DNA from 3 places in the Bradyrhizobium sp. USDA 4461 genome. Region 3 is predicted to be linked to each of the others. Evidence: riboswitches for the same ligand, from Rfam matches in the RefSeq annotation. Region 3 holds a riboswitch; each other region holds the start of a gene.
The links. A riboswitch is a leader RNA that binds a small molecule or an ion and turns the genes downstream of it on or off. The one in region 3 is predicted to bind glycine.
Positions count from the first base shown of each region.

Region 1: another riboswitch for glycine. It lies ahead of ACVINW_RS26465 (D-amino acid dehydrogenase); the one in region 3 lies ahead of ACVINW_RS07265 (L-serine ammonia-lyase).
Region 2: another riboswitch for glycine. It lies ahead of gcvT (glycine cleavage system aminomethyltransferase GcvT); the one in region 3 lies ahead of ACVINW_RS07265 (L-serine ammonia-lyase).

Region 1 is NZ_JBSRXM010000001.1:5,690,052-5,694,751, reverse strand. It holds gene ACVINW_RS26470 (M20/M25/M40 family metallo-hydrolase) at 1-1,120, shown strand, start outside; glycine riboswitch at 1,206-1,312, shown strand; glycine riboswitch at 1,316-1,431, shown strand; gene ACVINW_RS26465 (D-amino acid dehydrogenase) at 1,501-2,862, shown strand; gene ACVINW_RS26460 (ABC transporter permease) at 3,022-3,966, shown strand; gene ACVINW_RS26455 (ABC transporter permease) at 3,970-4,700, shown strand, end outside.
Region 2 is NZ_JBSRXM010000001.1:5,552,113-5,556,812, forward strand. It holds gene gcvP (aminomethyl-transferring glycine dehydrogenase) at 1-737, opposite strand, end outside; gene gcvH (glycine cleavage system protein GcvH) at 894-1,259, opposite strand; gene gcvT (glycine cleavage system aminomethyltransferase GcvT) at 1,273-2,418, opposite strand; glycine riboswitch at 2,561-2,653, opposite strand; gene alaS (alanine--tRNA ligase) at 2,854-4,700, shown strand, end outside.
Region 3 is NZ_JBSRXM010000001.1:1,532,968-1,537,667, reverse strand. It holds gene gcvA (transcriptional regulator GcvA) at 1-183, opposite strand, end outside; gene ACVINW_RS07275 (carboxymuconolactone decarboxylase family protein) at 409-744, opposite strand; gene glyA (serine hydroxymethyltransferase) at 762-2,048, opposite strand; gene ACVINW_RS07265 (L-serine ammonia-lyase) at 2,064-3,437, opposite strand; glycine riboswitch at 3,627-3,713, opposite strand; gene ACVINW_RS07260 (ABC transporter ATP-binding protein) at 4,403-4,700, shown strand, end outside.

The DNA of each region.
Region 1 (4,700 bases), 4.2 Mb from region 3:
CAATCTCCCCTTTGACTCCGAAGCGATGCTGCAGGGCCTGCGCAGCTGGGTGGAATGCGAGAGCCCGACCTGGGACGCGGCTGCGGTCGAGCGCATGCTCGATCTCGCCGCGCGCGAGATGGCGGTCATGGGTGCGACGATCGAACGCATCGCCGGACGCCAGGGCTTTGCCGGCTGCGTCCGCGCCCGCTTTCCGCATCCGAAGCAGGGTCAGCCCGGCATCCTGATATCAGGCCATCTCGACACCGTGCACCCGGTCGGCACCATTGAGAAGCTCAAATGGCGCCGCGAAGGCAACAAATGCTTCGGGCCCGGCATCTTCGACATGAAGGGCGGCAACTATCTGTCGATCGAGGCCATCAGGCAATTGGCCCGCGCGTCCTTCACGACGCCGTTGCCGATCACCGTGCTGTTCACACCCGATGAAGAGGTCGGCACACCGTCGACGCGCGACATCATCGAGGCGGAAGCCGCGCGCAACAAATATGTGCTGGTGCCGGAGCCCGGCCGGCCGAACAACGGTGTCGTCACCGGCCGCTACGCGATCGCGCGCTTCAATCTGGAAGCCACCGGCAAGCCGAGCCATGCCGGCGCGACGCTGTCCTCCGGCCGCTCCGCGATCCGCGAAATGGCCCGTCAAATCATCGCCATCGACGGCATGACCACCGAGGACTGCACCTTCTCGGTCGGCATCGTGCATGGCGGCCAGTGGGTCAATTGCGTCGCCACGACCTGCACCGGCGAAGCGCTCAGCATGGCCAAGCGGCAGGCCGATCTCGATCGCGGCGTCGAACGCATGCTGGCGCTGTCCGGCACCGCCAACGACGTAACCTTCAAGGTGACGCGCGGCGTCACGCGCCCGGTGTGGGAGCCGGATGCCGGCACCATGGCTCTATACGAAAAGGCAAAGGGCCTTGCGGCCGGGATGGGCCTCGATCTTCCGCACGGCAGCGCCGGCGGTGGATCGGACGGCAACTTCACCGGTGCGATGGGCATCCCCACGCTCGATGGTCTCGGCGTTCGCGGCGCCGATGCACATACGCTCAACGAGCATATCGAGGTCGACAGCCTGGCCGAGCGCGGCCGCCTGATGGCGGCGCTGCTGGCGACGCTGGACTGATTGCACTGCACAACACGTTGGCACTGCCGGATCGAAATTTAGCCTTGTCCAATTTTAAGGCTTCGCCTACGGTCCGGCCGTCCAACGCGACGATGCGGGAGAGATCGAGGCGACAACATTCGTGTTGTCAGCTTCGGCGCCGATGGAGCAACCGCCCCGGAAACTCTCAGGCAAAAGGACTGTATCGTCAGGACGATCTGGAGAGAGACGGACATGGCCGCAGATCAAGGGCCGTGACGTCCACCGAAGGGGATAGTTCGCGTCCGGGCCCCGGCCCGGTGCGGATCAAGCTCTCAGGTACCGTGACAGATGGGGCGTCGAAACACCCGGTTTCACCGGTGGTTCGGCGACTCTAACAACACGGGAGCCTGAAGACCATCATGCCTCACATTGCGATCATTGGCGCCGGCATCACCGGCGTGACGACGGCCTATGCCCTGCTCGAACGCGGCTACAAGGTGACTGTGCTCGACAGGCATCGCTACGCCGCGATGGAAACCTCATTCGCCAATGGCGGACAGTTGTCCGCCAGCAACGCCGAAGTCTGGAACAGCGCGGCGACCATTCTCAAGGGGCTGCGCTGGATGCTGAGAAGCGACGCGCCGCTCTTGATGAACCCGAAGCCGAGCTGGCACAAATATTCCTGGATCGGCGAGTTCGTCGGTGGCATCGCGCGCTATCGCAGCAACACCATCGAGACCACGCGGCTCGCCATCGAAGCGCGCAAGCATCTGTTCTCGATCGCCGAGCGCGAGAACATCGCCTTCGATCTCGAACGCCGCGGCATCCTGCACGTCTATCACGACAAGGCCGGCTTCGAGGCAGGCCTGCGGGTCAACACCTTGCTGCAGCAAGGCGGGCTCGACCGCCGGCCGGTGACACCGGACGAGATCCGCAGCATCGAACCCGCGCTGCAAACCGCCTGCTATGGTGGCTTCTTCACGCCGTCCGACGCCACCGGCGATATCCACAAGTTCACGCGCGGCCTCGCCGAGGCTTGTGCGCGGCGCGGCGCGAGCTTCATCCATGAGGCCGACGTCGACACGGTCGCGCGCGGCGACGACGGCTTCCGCATCGGCTGGAACGAAACCGCGTCGCACGATGCCGAGCCCGCGACGCGGCACGAATTGCAGGCCGACGGCCTCGTGATTTGCGCGGGCGTGGCGAGCCGCCGCTTCGCGGGCTTACTCAACGACCGCGTCAACGTCTATCCGGTGAAGGGCTATTCGATCACGGTGCAGCTCGATGCGCCGCAAAGCCGGGACGCCGCGCCGACCGTCAGTCTGCTCGACGAAGCCGCCAAGATCGTCACCAGCAGGCTCGGCGCCGACCGCTTCCGCATTGCCGGCACCGCCGAGTTCAACGGCTTCAACCGCGATATCAGGGCCGACCGCATCCAGCCGCTGGTGGATTGGGTGCGCCATCATTTCCCCGGGGTCGATACATCCAAAGTCGTGCCGTGGGCGGGGCTGCGTCCGATGATGCCGAACATGATGCCGGTGGTGCGCGCCGGCCGGATTCCAGGCGTGTTCTACAACACCGGCCACGGTCATCTCGGCTGGACGCTATCCGCCGCGACCGCGCAGATGGTCGCAGGCGCGATCGACGACTGGCGCGATCTCGATACGCCGCCGATGGCGCCGGCGTTCGGTCGCGGGCTCGACGATGTACCTGCCAATGCTCGCAAGGCTGAAATCAATCCACCTTCCAGTGGACTGCTTCGCACGTCATCGGAGGACTAATCACACCAGCAGGACCGACTAGCTGCACCGCAAAAACCGCAGCACCGATGGCACGGGACTTGCTCAACTTCTACCCTGTGTTTGCTACCATCTGTGCTACGGTCCGGTGTGCAACGGTCCCGCTGGGGACTTCATCGACCACAACCCAACGGATCCAATTTGCTCGGATATCTGCTTCGCCGCATCCTCGCCGCCATTCCCGTGATGGGCGTGGTGGCCCTGTTCGTGTTCCTGCTGCTGCGGCTGACGCCGGGCGACCCCGCCGCCATCCTCGCCGGCGACAATGCGACGCCGGAACAGCTTGAACGCATCCGGACCTCGCTCGGTCTCAACGAGCCGATCTACATCCAGTTCTACACCTGGGTCGCGAAGCTGCTGCATGGCGACCTCGGCGTCTCGCTGATCTCGAACAAGCCGATCCTCGAGATGATCGGCCCGCGCCTCGAACCGTCGATCTCGGTCGCGCTCGCCACCATCATCCTCTCGATCCTGGTCGCAGTGCCGCTCGGCGTCATTGCGGCATGGAAGCACGGCACCTGGATCGACCGCTGCGTGATGGGGCTGTCGGTGCTCGGCTTCTCGGTGCCGGTGTTCGTGATCGGCTATGTGCTGATCCAGGTGTTTGCGATCTACCCGTTCCGCTGGGTCCCGGTGCAGGGCTTCAAGAGCATCTCGGCCGGCTTCGGTCCGTTCTTCGAACGCATCATCCTGCCGACCTGCACCCTCTCCTTCATCTATGTCGCGCTGATCGCGCGCATGACGCGGGCCTCGATGCTTGACGTGTTGGGTGAGGACTACGTCCGCACCGCGCGCGCCAAGGGCATCGGCGAGACCGGCGTGCTGCTGCGCCATGCGCTGCGCAACGCCGCGGTCCCGGTCATCACCGTGATCGGCTCCGGCTTCGCGCTCTTGATCTCCGGCGTCGTCGTCACCGAAAGCGTGTTCAACCTGCCCGGCATCGGCCGCCTCACCGTCGACGCGGTGCTGGCGCGCGACTATCCGGTGATCCAGGCGATGATCTTGTTGACGTCGGGCATCTATGTCGCAGTCAATCTCTTGATCGACGTCGCCTACACCCTGCTCGATCCTCGTATCCGGTACTGAGCAATGGCGATCGAAACCCTTCCCGAAGCCTCGATTCCCGTCACCCGGCCGTTCCGCGTCAAGTTCGGCTTCCTGACCTCGACGCCGATCATCGCGGTTGCGACGATCTGTCTTGCCCTCATCATCCTGATGGCGATCTTCGCGCCGCTCCTTGCGCCGCATGATCCACTCTTGCTGACGCCGTCGCAGCGACTGAAGCCGTCGAGCGCGCAATATCTGCTCGGCACCGACGCCTATGGACGCGACCTGTTGTCGCGCGTCATCTACGGCGCGCGGATCTCGCTGGTGATCGGGCTCGGCGCCGCCGTCTGCTCGATCGCCATCGGGCTCGTGATCGGCCTGGTCGCCGGCTTCTTCCGCTGGGTCGATGCGGTGATGATGCGCGTGATGGACGGCCTGATGGCGATTCCCGCCATCCTGCTTGCGATCGCCGTGGTGTCGCTGTCCGGCGCCAGCATCTGGACCGTGATGGTCGCGATCACCATCCCCGAGATCCCGCGGGTGGCGCGGCTGGTGCGCTCGGTGGTGCTGACCGCACGCGAGGAGCCCTATGTCGAGGCCGCGATCTCGCTCGGCTCCAGCCTGCCCAAGATCATGTGGCGGCATCTGATGCCGAACACGATCGCGCCGCTGATCGTGCAAGGCACCTATGTCTGCGCATCCGCGATCCTGACCGAGGCGATCCTGTCGTTCCTCGGCGCCGGCATCTCGCCGGAAACGCCGACCTGGGGCAA
Region 2 (4,700 bases), 4.0 Mb from region 3:
GCGACGATCGCCAGCGCGCCCTTGGCGCGCAGCGATGCGATCGCAGGCCGGAGGTCGCGTACCGCGCCCGACGTTCCCGGATATTGCAACAGCGCGCCGAGCACGTCGGCCTTGTCGAGCTCGGTGAGGGGATCGCCGACGACCAGCGCCCAGCCCAAGGGGGCCGCGCGCGTGCGCATCACCGCGAGCGTCTGCGGATGCACCTCCTTGTCGACGAAGAACACCTTTGCTTTCACCTGCGAATGGCGCTCGGCGAGCGCCATCGCTTCAGCGGCGGCGGTCGCCTCGTCGAGCAGCGAGGCGTTGGCGACGTCGAGCCCGGTGAGGTCGCAGATCATGGTCTGGTAGTTGAACAGCGCTTCCAGCCGGCCCTGGCTGATCTCCGGCTGATACGGCGTATAGGCGGTGTACCAGGCCGGGTTCTCCAGGATGTTGCGCTGGATCACCGCCGGCAGGATGGTGCCGGAATAGCCCTGGCCGATCAGCGACGTGAACACCTGGTTCTGCGCGGCGAGCTCGCTCATATGCGCGAGCGCCTCGGTCTCGCTCAGCGCGCGGCCGAGATCGAGCGGCGCCTTCTGGCGGATCGACGCCGGCAGCGTCTCGTTCATCAGCGCTTGCAGGCTCGCGGCGCCCACCGTCTCCAGCATTGCGTTGACGTCGCGCGGTGACGGTCCGATGTGGCGGCGGACGAAATCGGTGACGGCTTCGTTGATCGGCTTGAAGGGCGCGTTCATGACGGGGTCCTCGTTGTCAGCCGTCATACCCCGCAAAAGCGGGGTATCCAGTACGCCGGGACAGCAGTGGTTAAGCTGAAGGGCCGCGGCGTACTGGGTCGCCCGATCAAGTCGGGCGATGACAGGGAGTGTGTGGTCGCAATCTGCTTCATTCTCTCAGGCGGTGTGCGCGGCGTAGGCGGCTTCATCCATCAGGCCGCCGAGCTCGCCCTTGTCTGATATCTTCAGCTTGAAGAACCAGGCCTTGCCGCCGGCATCCGAATTGACCAGCGCGGGATCGGCCGTGAGCGCCTCGTTGACCTCGACCACTTCGCCGGTGATCGGCGCATAGACGTCGGAGGCGGCCTTGACGGATTCGACGACGGCGGCGGCCTCGGCCTTTTTCAGGCTGCGGCCGATCTTGGGCAGTTCGACGAACACCACGTCGCCGAGCTGCGATTGCGCATAATCGGTAATCCCGATCGTGGCGACATCGCCCTCGATGCGGAGCCATTCGTGGTCGGACGTGTACAGCGTCGTCATGGGGATCGATCCTTCAGCGTTTGTAGGTATTGGGGATGAAGGGCGTTGCGGCGACTTTCAGCGGCAGCCGCTGGCCGCGCACTTCGGCGAAAACGGTGGTGCCGAGCGCGGAGAGGGCGGTCGGCAGATAGCCCATCGCAACCGGCGCATTGAGGCTCGGGCCGAAGCCGCCCGAGGTCACCTTGCCGATCTGCTCGGTCGAGCTGGCGTCGGCAAACAGCGCGGCGCCTTCGCGCACCGGCGCACGGCCATCGGGCCTTAAGCCGACGCGGCGGCGGGTGGCGCCATCAGCGAATTGCGCGAGGATCTTGTCGGCGCCGGGAAAGCCGCCGGCGCGGGCGCCGCCGCTGCGGCGGACCTTCTGCACCGACCATTCCAGCGCGCCTTCGACCGGCGTGGTGGTGGTGTCGATATCGTGACCGTAGAGGCAGAGCCCGGCTTCGAGCCGCAGGCTGTCGCGCGCGCCGAGCCCGATCGGCAGCACGTCGGGATTGTCGAGCAGCGCGGTGACCAGGGCTTCCGCCTTGTCCGCGGGTACTGAAATCTCAAAGCCGTCCTCGCCGGTGTAACCGGAGCGCGAGACGAAGCAGTCGATCTCGGCGACGCGGCGCGGGCCGGCGTCCATGAATTTCATCGAACTGACATCTAGACAAAGCTTTGCCAGTGCCGCTTCCGCTTTCGGCCCCTGCAGCGCGATCAGCGCGCGGTCGGCCAGCGACACGATCTCGCAGCTGTCGGAAAGATTCGCTCGCAGATGCGCCTCGTCCGCGTCCTTGCAGGCGGCGTTGACCACCAGGAATAGATGATCGCCGAAATTCGCCACCATCAAATCGTCGAGCAGGCCGCCGTCCTTGTTGGTGAATTGCGCGTAGCGCTGCCGTCCCGGCGCGATGCCGACGATGTCCTGCGGCACCAGTTTTTCCAGCGCGAGCGCCGCGTCTGCGATCTTGCCGGATTTGGCCTTCAGCACGAGCTGTCCCATGTGGGACACGTCGAACAGACCGGCGTCCTTGCGGGTGTGCAAATGCTCCCTCAGCACGCCGGCCGTGTATTGCACCGGCATGTCATAGCCGGCGAACGGCACCATCTTGGCGCCGCGCGCCAGATGCAGCGCGTGCAGCGGGGTCTGTTTCAGCGGGGAAGTTTCGCGCACAAGCATCACAGGGCCCTCGCGGTTCCCGCCGGGGACCTATTTCCCCTTGAGAAACCTGCAGAAAGCCCCATCTGTCGCTGTGCCTGAGAGTATTATCCCGTCGGCGGACGCAATCGGGGAGAACCCCAGCGCCTCTTTCCAGATGTCAGACGTCACGCGGTCCTTTTGCCTGAGAGTTTCCGGGGCGGTTGCTCCTTCGGCGCCGGCCCAGGACAGGGCCAGTCTCTCCCGACGTGACTACTTACAGGTAGGACCAAAACACGGCCCCGCCAAGGCTGTCAACGCACCCGGACGACTATCAACGGGCTTTGTGCTGTTGCGGCAAGCCCATGATCCGGCTGCACAGTTTCTGGACACCGCAGCTGGCAATGTCTAAAAGCGTTCGGCCGGAAAATGACGCCTTTTTGCGGCTGGCCGGCCCCTTTTTCCGATTGGATGAACATGAGCAGCGTCAACGACATCAGGTCGACATTTCTGAACTTCTTCAAGGCGAACGGCCACGAGATCGTGGCCTCGTCGCCGCTGGTGCCGCGCAACGACCCGACCCTGATGTTCACCAATGCCGGCATGGTGCAGTTCAAGAACGTCTTCACCGGCGTCGAGAAGCGCGGCTATCAGCGCGCCACGACGTCGCAGAAATGCGTGCGCGCCGGCGGCAAGCATAACGACCTCGACAATGTCGGCTACACCGCGCGCCATCTCACCTTCTTCGAGATGCTCGGCAACTTCTCGTTCGGCGACTACTTCAAGGAGCGCGCGATCGAGCTCGCCTGGAATCTGATCACCAGGGATTTCGGGCTGAAGAAGGACAAGCTGCTGGTCACGGTCTACCACACCGACGACGAGGCGGCCGGCTACTGGAAGAAGATCGCGGGCTTCTCGGACGACCGCATCATCCGCATCCCGACCTCGGACAATTTCTGGGCGATGGGCGATACCGGTCCCTGCGGTCCGTGCTCCGAGATCTTCATCGATCGCGGCGAGCACATCTGGGGCGGACCTCCGGGTAGCCCCGAGGAGGACGGCGATCGCTTCCTCGAGTTCTGGAATCTGGTGTTCATGCAATACGAGCAGGTGACGAAGGAGGAGCGCGTGGCGCTGCCGCGCCCCTCGATCGACACCGGCATGGGCCTCGAGCGCATGGCCTGCATCCTGCAGGGCGTCGAGAGCGTGTTCGAGACCGATCTGTTCCGCCATCTGATCGACGCAGCCTCGTCGGCGCTCGGCCATGAGCCGAACGCGCAGAACGTCGCGTCGTATCGCGTCATCGCCGACCATCTGCGCTCGTCGGCGTTCCTGATCGCCGACGGCGTGCTGCCGTCGAATGAGGGCCGCGGCTACGTGCTGCGCCGGATCATGCGCCGTGCGATGCGCCACGCGCAGCTCCTGGGCGCGAGCGAGCCGCTGATGCATCGCCTGGTCTGGGCGCTGGTCCGCGAGATGGGCCAGGCCTATCCGGACCTGGTGCGCGCGGAAAAGCTGATCGAGGAGACGCTGCAGCTCGAAGAGACCCGATTTCGCAAGACGCTGGTGCGCGGACTGTCGATCCTCGACGAGAAGAGCGCCGGCCTGAAGAAGGGCGACATGTTCGACGGCGACACCGCGTTCACGCTGTACGATACCTATGGTTTCCCGCTCGACCTGACGCAGGACGCGCTGAAGTCGCGCGGCATCAGCGTCGACCAGGCGGCGTTCACCGACGCGATGGAGCGCCAGCGCGAGAAGGCGCGCGCCTCCTGGGCCGGCTCCGGCGAGGCGGCGACCGAGACCATCTGGTTCCCGCTGCGCGAGAAGCTCGGCGCTACCGAATTCCTCGGCTATGAGACCGAGAGCGCGGAAGGCGTGGTGACGGCGCTGGTCAAGGACGGTGCCGAGGTCGATGGCCTCAAGGCCGGCGAGAGCGGCGCGATCGTGCTGAACCAGACCCCGTTCTATGCGGAGTCCGGCGGTCAGGTCGGCGACATCGGCGTGCTCACCGGCGAGGGCGTCAAGTTCCGCGTCACCGACATGCAGAAGAAGGCCGGCGATCTGTTCGTGCATGTCGGCACGGTGGAGCAGGGCACGCTGAAGGCCGGCACCGCGCTGCAGCTCGAGGTCGACCACGCGCGCCGCTCGGCGATCCGCGCCAACCATTCGGCGACCCATCTGTTGCATGAGGCGCTGCGCCAGGTGCTCGGCGATCACATCGCCCAGCGCGGCTCGCTGGTCGCGCCCGATCGCCTGCGCTTCGATTTCGTGCATCCGAAGCCGATCACGCCGGAAGAGCTCGCCTGCGTCGAGGACATCGC
Region 3 (4,700 bases):
CATCTGCCTACCTTGTCGCTGAAACAGCTTCGTGCGCAGTTGCGCTTCAAGCGCCCTGATCTGATGGCTGATCGCTCCATGGGTAATGTGAAGCTCCGCCGCAGCGCGGGTAAAGCTGAGATGACGAGCCGCAGCTTCGAACCCGCGCAGCAACTGCAGTGGCGGTATGTGCGAAGATGTCATGCTGGCTCCGGTCGTCTTGTCAATGACTTCAGATCATACGGTATGCCCTTACTCCCGCTGAAGATTACGCAGGCATCCCGGCCCCGGCAATTGGTATTTTACGGTAAGCGATCATGATCTGCCCGAGGGTCGAACGGCCGGTCGGCGCCGCCGCTCATTTTCCGCGGTCTTCCCGCTGACCAGGCAAAGCGTAGTTGCTCGTGTCCCGCTTTTGCAGCCGAGACGCTATGACTTCAGTTCATCGAAAGCTGCAAGCGCCTTGCCCGCATAAACCGTAGCGGGGCCGCCGCCCATTTCGACCGAGACGGCGATTGCTTCGACAAGCTCTTCCCTAGTCGCGCCGTGCTTGATTGCGCTCTGCACGTGGAAGACGATGCAACCCTCGCATTTCACACTGATCGAAATGGCGACGGCCATGAGCTCCTTGATTTTGGCAGGCAGAACGCCGTTCTTGTTGGCGGCAAGCATGACACTCTGGAAAGCCTGCATGACCTGCGGCGCAGCCTTGTAAAGAGTTGTCGCCTGGTCGCGGAGCTCTTCTGATAACTTTTTCGCGTCCATTGTACCGTTCTCCTTCATCAGACCGGCGGTTGAGCTGCATGCGGATAAATTGGAAATGCCTGACTGAGTTCGCGCACACGTTTGGCAATCGACGTCTCTCCGACCAAGCCCAGCGGATCTCTCGCGGCAATCTTTAGGGTTTTCAGGATCAATGATCCGATTTCCCGGAACTCCCTTTCCTTGAAACCCCGCGTGGTGACGGCGGGCGAGCCCAATCGGATACCCGAGGTGATAGCCGGCTTTTGTGGATCAAAAGGGATTCCATTTTTGTTGCAAGTCAAGCCGACATGGCCAAGCGCCAGTTCGGCGGCCTTGCCCGTCACTCCAAGCGGGCGCAGGTCGACCAGAACGACATGGCTGTCGGTGCCGCCGGAAACGATCGCGAGACCGCCCTCGGCGAGCGAGGCGGCAAGGACCCGCGCGTTGGCAATCGTTTGCTTCGCATACGCCGTGAACGACGGCTGAAGCGCCTCTCCGAACGCCACGGCTTTTGCGGCTATGACGTGCATCAGTGGACCGCCTTGGGATCCTGGAAAGACTGCCGAATTCAGCTTCTTCGCGAGGTCCTCGTCGTTGGTCAGAATGAGCCCGCCGCGTGGTCCGCGCAATGTCTTATGCGTCGTCGAAGTCACGACATGCGCATGGGGAACCGGGCTCGGATAGGAATTGGCAGCAACAAGTCCAGCAACGTGAGCCATATCGACCATCAGTTTCGCGCCAATTTCGTCGGCGATCGTCCGAAACTGTGCGAAGTCAATCTCACGAGGATAGGCCGAACCGCCCGCAACAATTAGCTTTGGCCGATGTTGATGCGCCAGGCTGCGGACTTCATCCATATCGATCAGGTGGTCCGTCTCGCGTACCCCGTAGGGGATCGCCCGAAACCACTTGCCTGAGATCGTGACGGCGGCACCGTGCGTAAGATGACCTCCATGCGCTAGAGAAAGGCCCATGAAGGTGTCCCCGGGCTCCAGAAGCGCCAGGAATGCAGCAAGGTTTGCTTGTGCTCCGGAGTGAGGTTGCACGTTGGCAAATCCTGCGCCGAAAAGTGCCTTCGCCCGTTCAATCGCAAGGAGCTCGACTTCGTCAACAAACTCGCAGCCTCCATAGTACCGGCGTGCGGGATATCCTTCAGCATACTTGTTGGTTAGCACGGATCCCTGAGCTGCGAGGACCGCTTCTGACACGATATTTTCGGATGCAATCAGCTCGATTTGACTCTGCTGACGATGCAGCTCTCGATCGATGGACGCGAACACGGGATCACCGAAACCCCGTCGCGTCATTTCCAAGACATTATCCATGGCTTCTTCCTTTGTTCAGCACTCGGGGACGTTAACGGCGAGGCCGCCTCGAGATGTCTCTCTGTACTTGTCGTGCATGTCGGCTCCGGTCTGGCGCATCGTCTCGATGACATGATCAAGCGACACCTTGTGGGTGCCATCGCCGGCGAGAGCCAGCAATGCTGCATTGATCGACTTGATTGCGCCGAATGCGTTGCGTTCGATGCACGGGATCTGAACGAGCCCCGCGACCGGGTCGCAGGTCATGCCGAGATGATGCTCCATTGCAATTTCAGCGGCATTTTCGATCTGTTCGTTGGTGCCACCGAGGGCGGCGGCGAGTCCTGCAGCCGCCATCGCGGCGGCGGAGCCGACCTCGCCCTGACAACCAACCTCCGCACCTGAGATGGAAGCGTTGTGCTTGATGATGCTGCCGATCGCGGTCGCAGTGAGAAGGAATGTGCGCATGCCATCCACATCGGATCCGTCGCAGAAGTCACGGTAGTATCTGAGAACGGCGGGTAACACGCCGGCGGCGCCATTCGTCGGTGCCGTGACGACCCGACCACCGGAAGCGTTCTCCTCATTCACGGCAATGGCAAAGGCGGACACGTACTCGAACGCTTCGCTTGGGGAGTGTTGGTTAGCCAGCGCAGCAGAGCGAAGTCTCTGAAAGAGCTTCTTTGCGCGCCGCGGGACCTTCAAACTGCCGGGCAGCTCGCCATCCCGATCGAGGCCTCGGTCGACACACGCCATCATCACCTGGATTAGGGTGTCGAGCAGCTGAACGGTGGAAGGCTCGTCCCGGCGTGCCAATTCGTTGATGAACGCAACGTCAGCTATGGCGCAGACATTGGCGCGGCATATCGCCAGGAGCTCATCCGCCGACCGATAATCGAAGCCGAATGCAAAGGTCTGCACCTTTGATGCGCCGCTGTCTCCGTCGCGCTCGATAAATCCCCCTCCGACGGAGTACCAGACCTCTGACGCGATGATTTCGCGGCCTTTATCGAAGGCTTGCAGCAACAGCGCATTGGGATGACGGTCGTAGACCGTTTGCTTGTCAAAGACGAGGTCGCGTGCTTCGACGAATTCGATTGCGGTATCATTGGGAAGAACAATGCTGCCACTCGATCGTATCTCAGCCAAGATCGAGTCGGTCTCATCCGGCTCCAACTGGTCCGGCAAGTGTCCGGAGAGCCCCAGCAAGACCGCAACGTCCGTTCGATGGCCTTTGCCAGTCCAGGCAAGCGATCCGAAGGCGGTAACGGCTATTCTGCTGGTCCTTTGTTGCCGCTCTGCGCCTAGGCCTCTCACGAAAGAGGACGCGATCTTCATCGGTCCGATTGTATGTGAGGAAGACGGACCGATCCCAACTTTGAACAAGTCGCCCAACCCAATGGGCAACATGGTTTGCTTGCCGCGTTGCGCAGCCCGCTCGAGTAGGGTGGTTATTGATGTTTTTAACGCAGACATCGACATGGAGCACCTCTAGCCATCGATTCAAATCGATTGAGCTGTTTGAAGCGCCCCATCTGTCTTTTTGGCCTGAGAGTGTTATCCCTTCGGCGGATGCTGACCGCATCACTTTCCAGATGTAGATCCGACACGGTCCTTTTGCCTGAGAGTTTCCGGGGCGGTTGCTCCTTCGGCGCCGGGTACCCGGCCTCTCCCGTGGTCAGATAAACTTAGTTACTACCGTATAGCTCCAAACACTGATGATGGGAAAATAGCTGCCAAGTGGGCTGTATCGCAGTCGCCTGGATCGAGCAAGGGCGGGCCGTTCTGTCGTGCGTGAAAACGGTTCACCGCTTGGTCGAATACTGTTCGTTTGCGTTCCCCGTAGGCAAATACTTAGTTTGCCGAGCCTCTCATCGGTGAAGCAACACGTCAAGCGGGCGGCGATGTTGCGCACGATGGTTTTCGTCCGGACTTCGATGCGAGTCCCGGTCCTCGTTGGCAATCAGATAGACCCGAAGAATTGAACTAGCAGGCTGCTCAATGACCTGCAGATCTGAAAAGCGTTGAAACGTCGTGTGCGGCTGCCAATGATCATGATTTGCGATGTCTGCCCCGCGTGCTCCGTGACGCTGCTTCGATTTGGCAGTCGCGGAAGTCCGGTTCGTTTGCTCCGGGCAATGCGGCGCATGGCTGCAGAGCGTTTGGTTCAGTTCGGCAAACGCTTTCCAAGCTGACGCGACCCTTCGCCGCCGCTTCACGAAACTACTGATGATATGTCGCATCAAGATCGATAGGGGAGTCGTGTGTTCGAGTTGAATAGTCGAGATGGCATCGCCGAAGTCGGGAAAGAAGAAGTGTCCCGATCAGCAGACCAATCACGCTCCTCATTTCTCGTGATCCAGGACGTCAGCGTCATGTTCGGCGGCGTTATTGCGCTCAATGGCGTGTCGTTCGACATGCGTCATGGACAGATCCTCGGTCTGATCGGGCCGAACGGCGCCGGCAAGACGACGCTGTTCAATTGCCTGTCGCGGCTCTACCAGCCGTCGTCCGGCGACATCCTGATGGAAGGCAAGAGCATCCTGTCGCGGCCGCCGCACCGGATCGCCGAGATCGGCATCGGCCGCACCTTCCAGAACGTCGCATTGTTTCCCAACCTGTCCGTGATCGACAACGTCCGCGTCGGCGCGCATGCCCGCACCTCGAGCGACA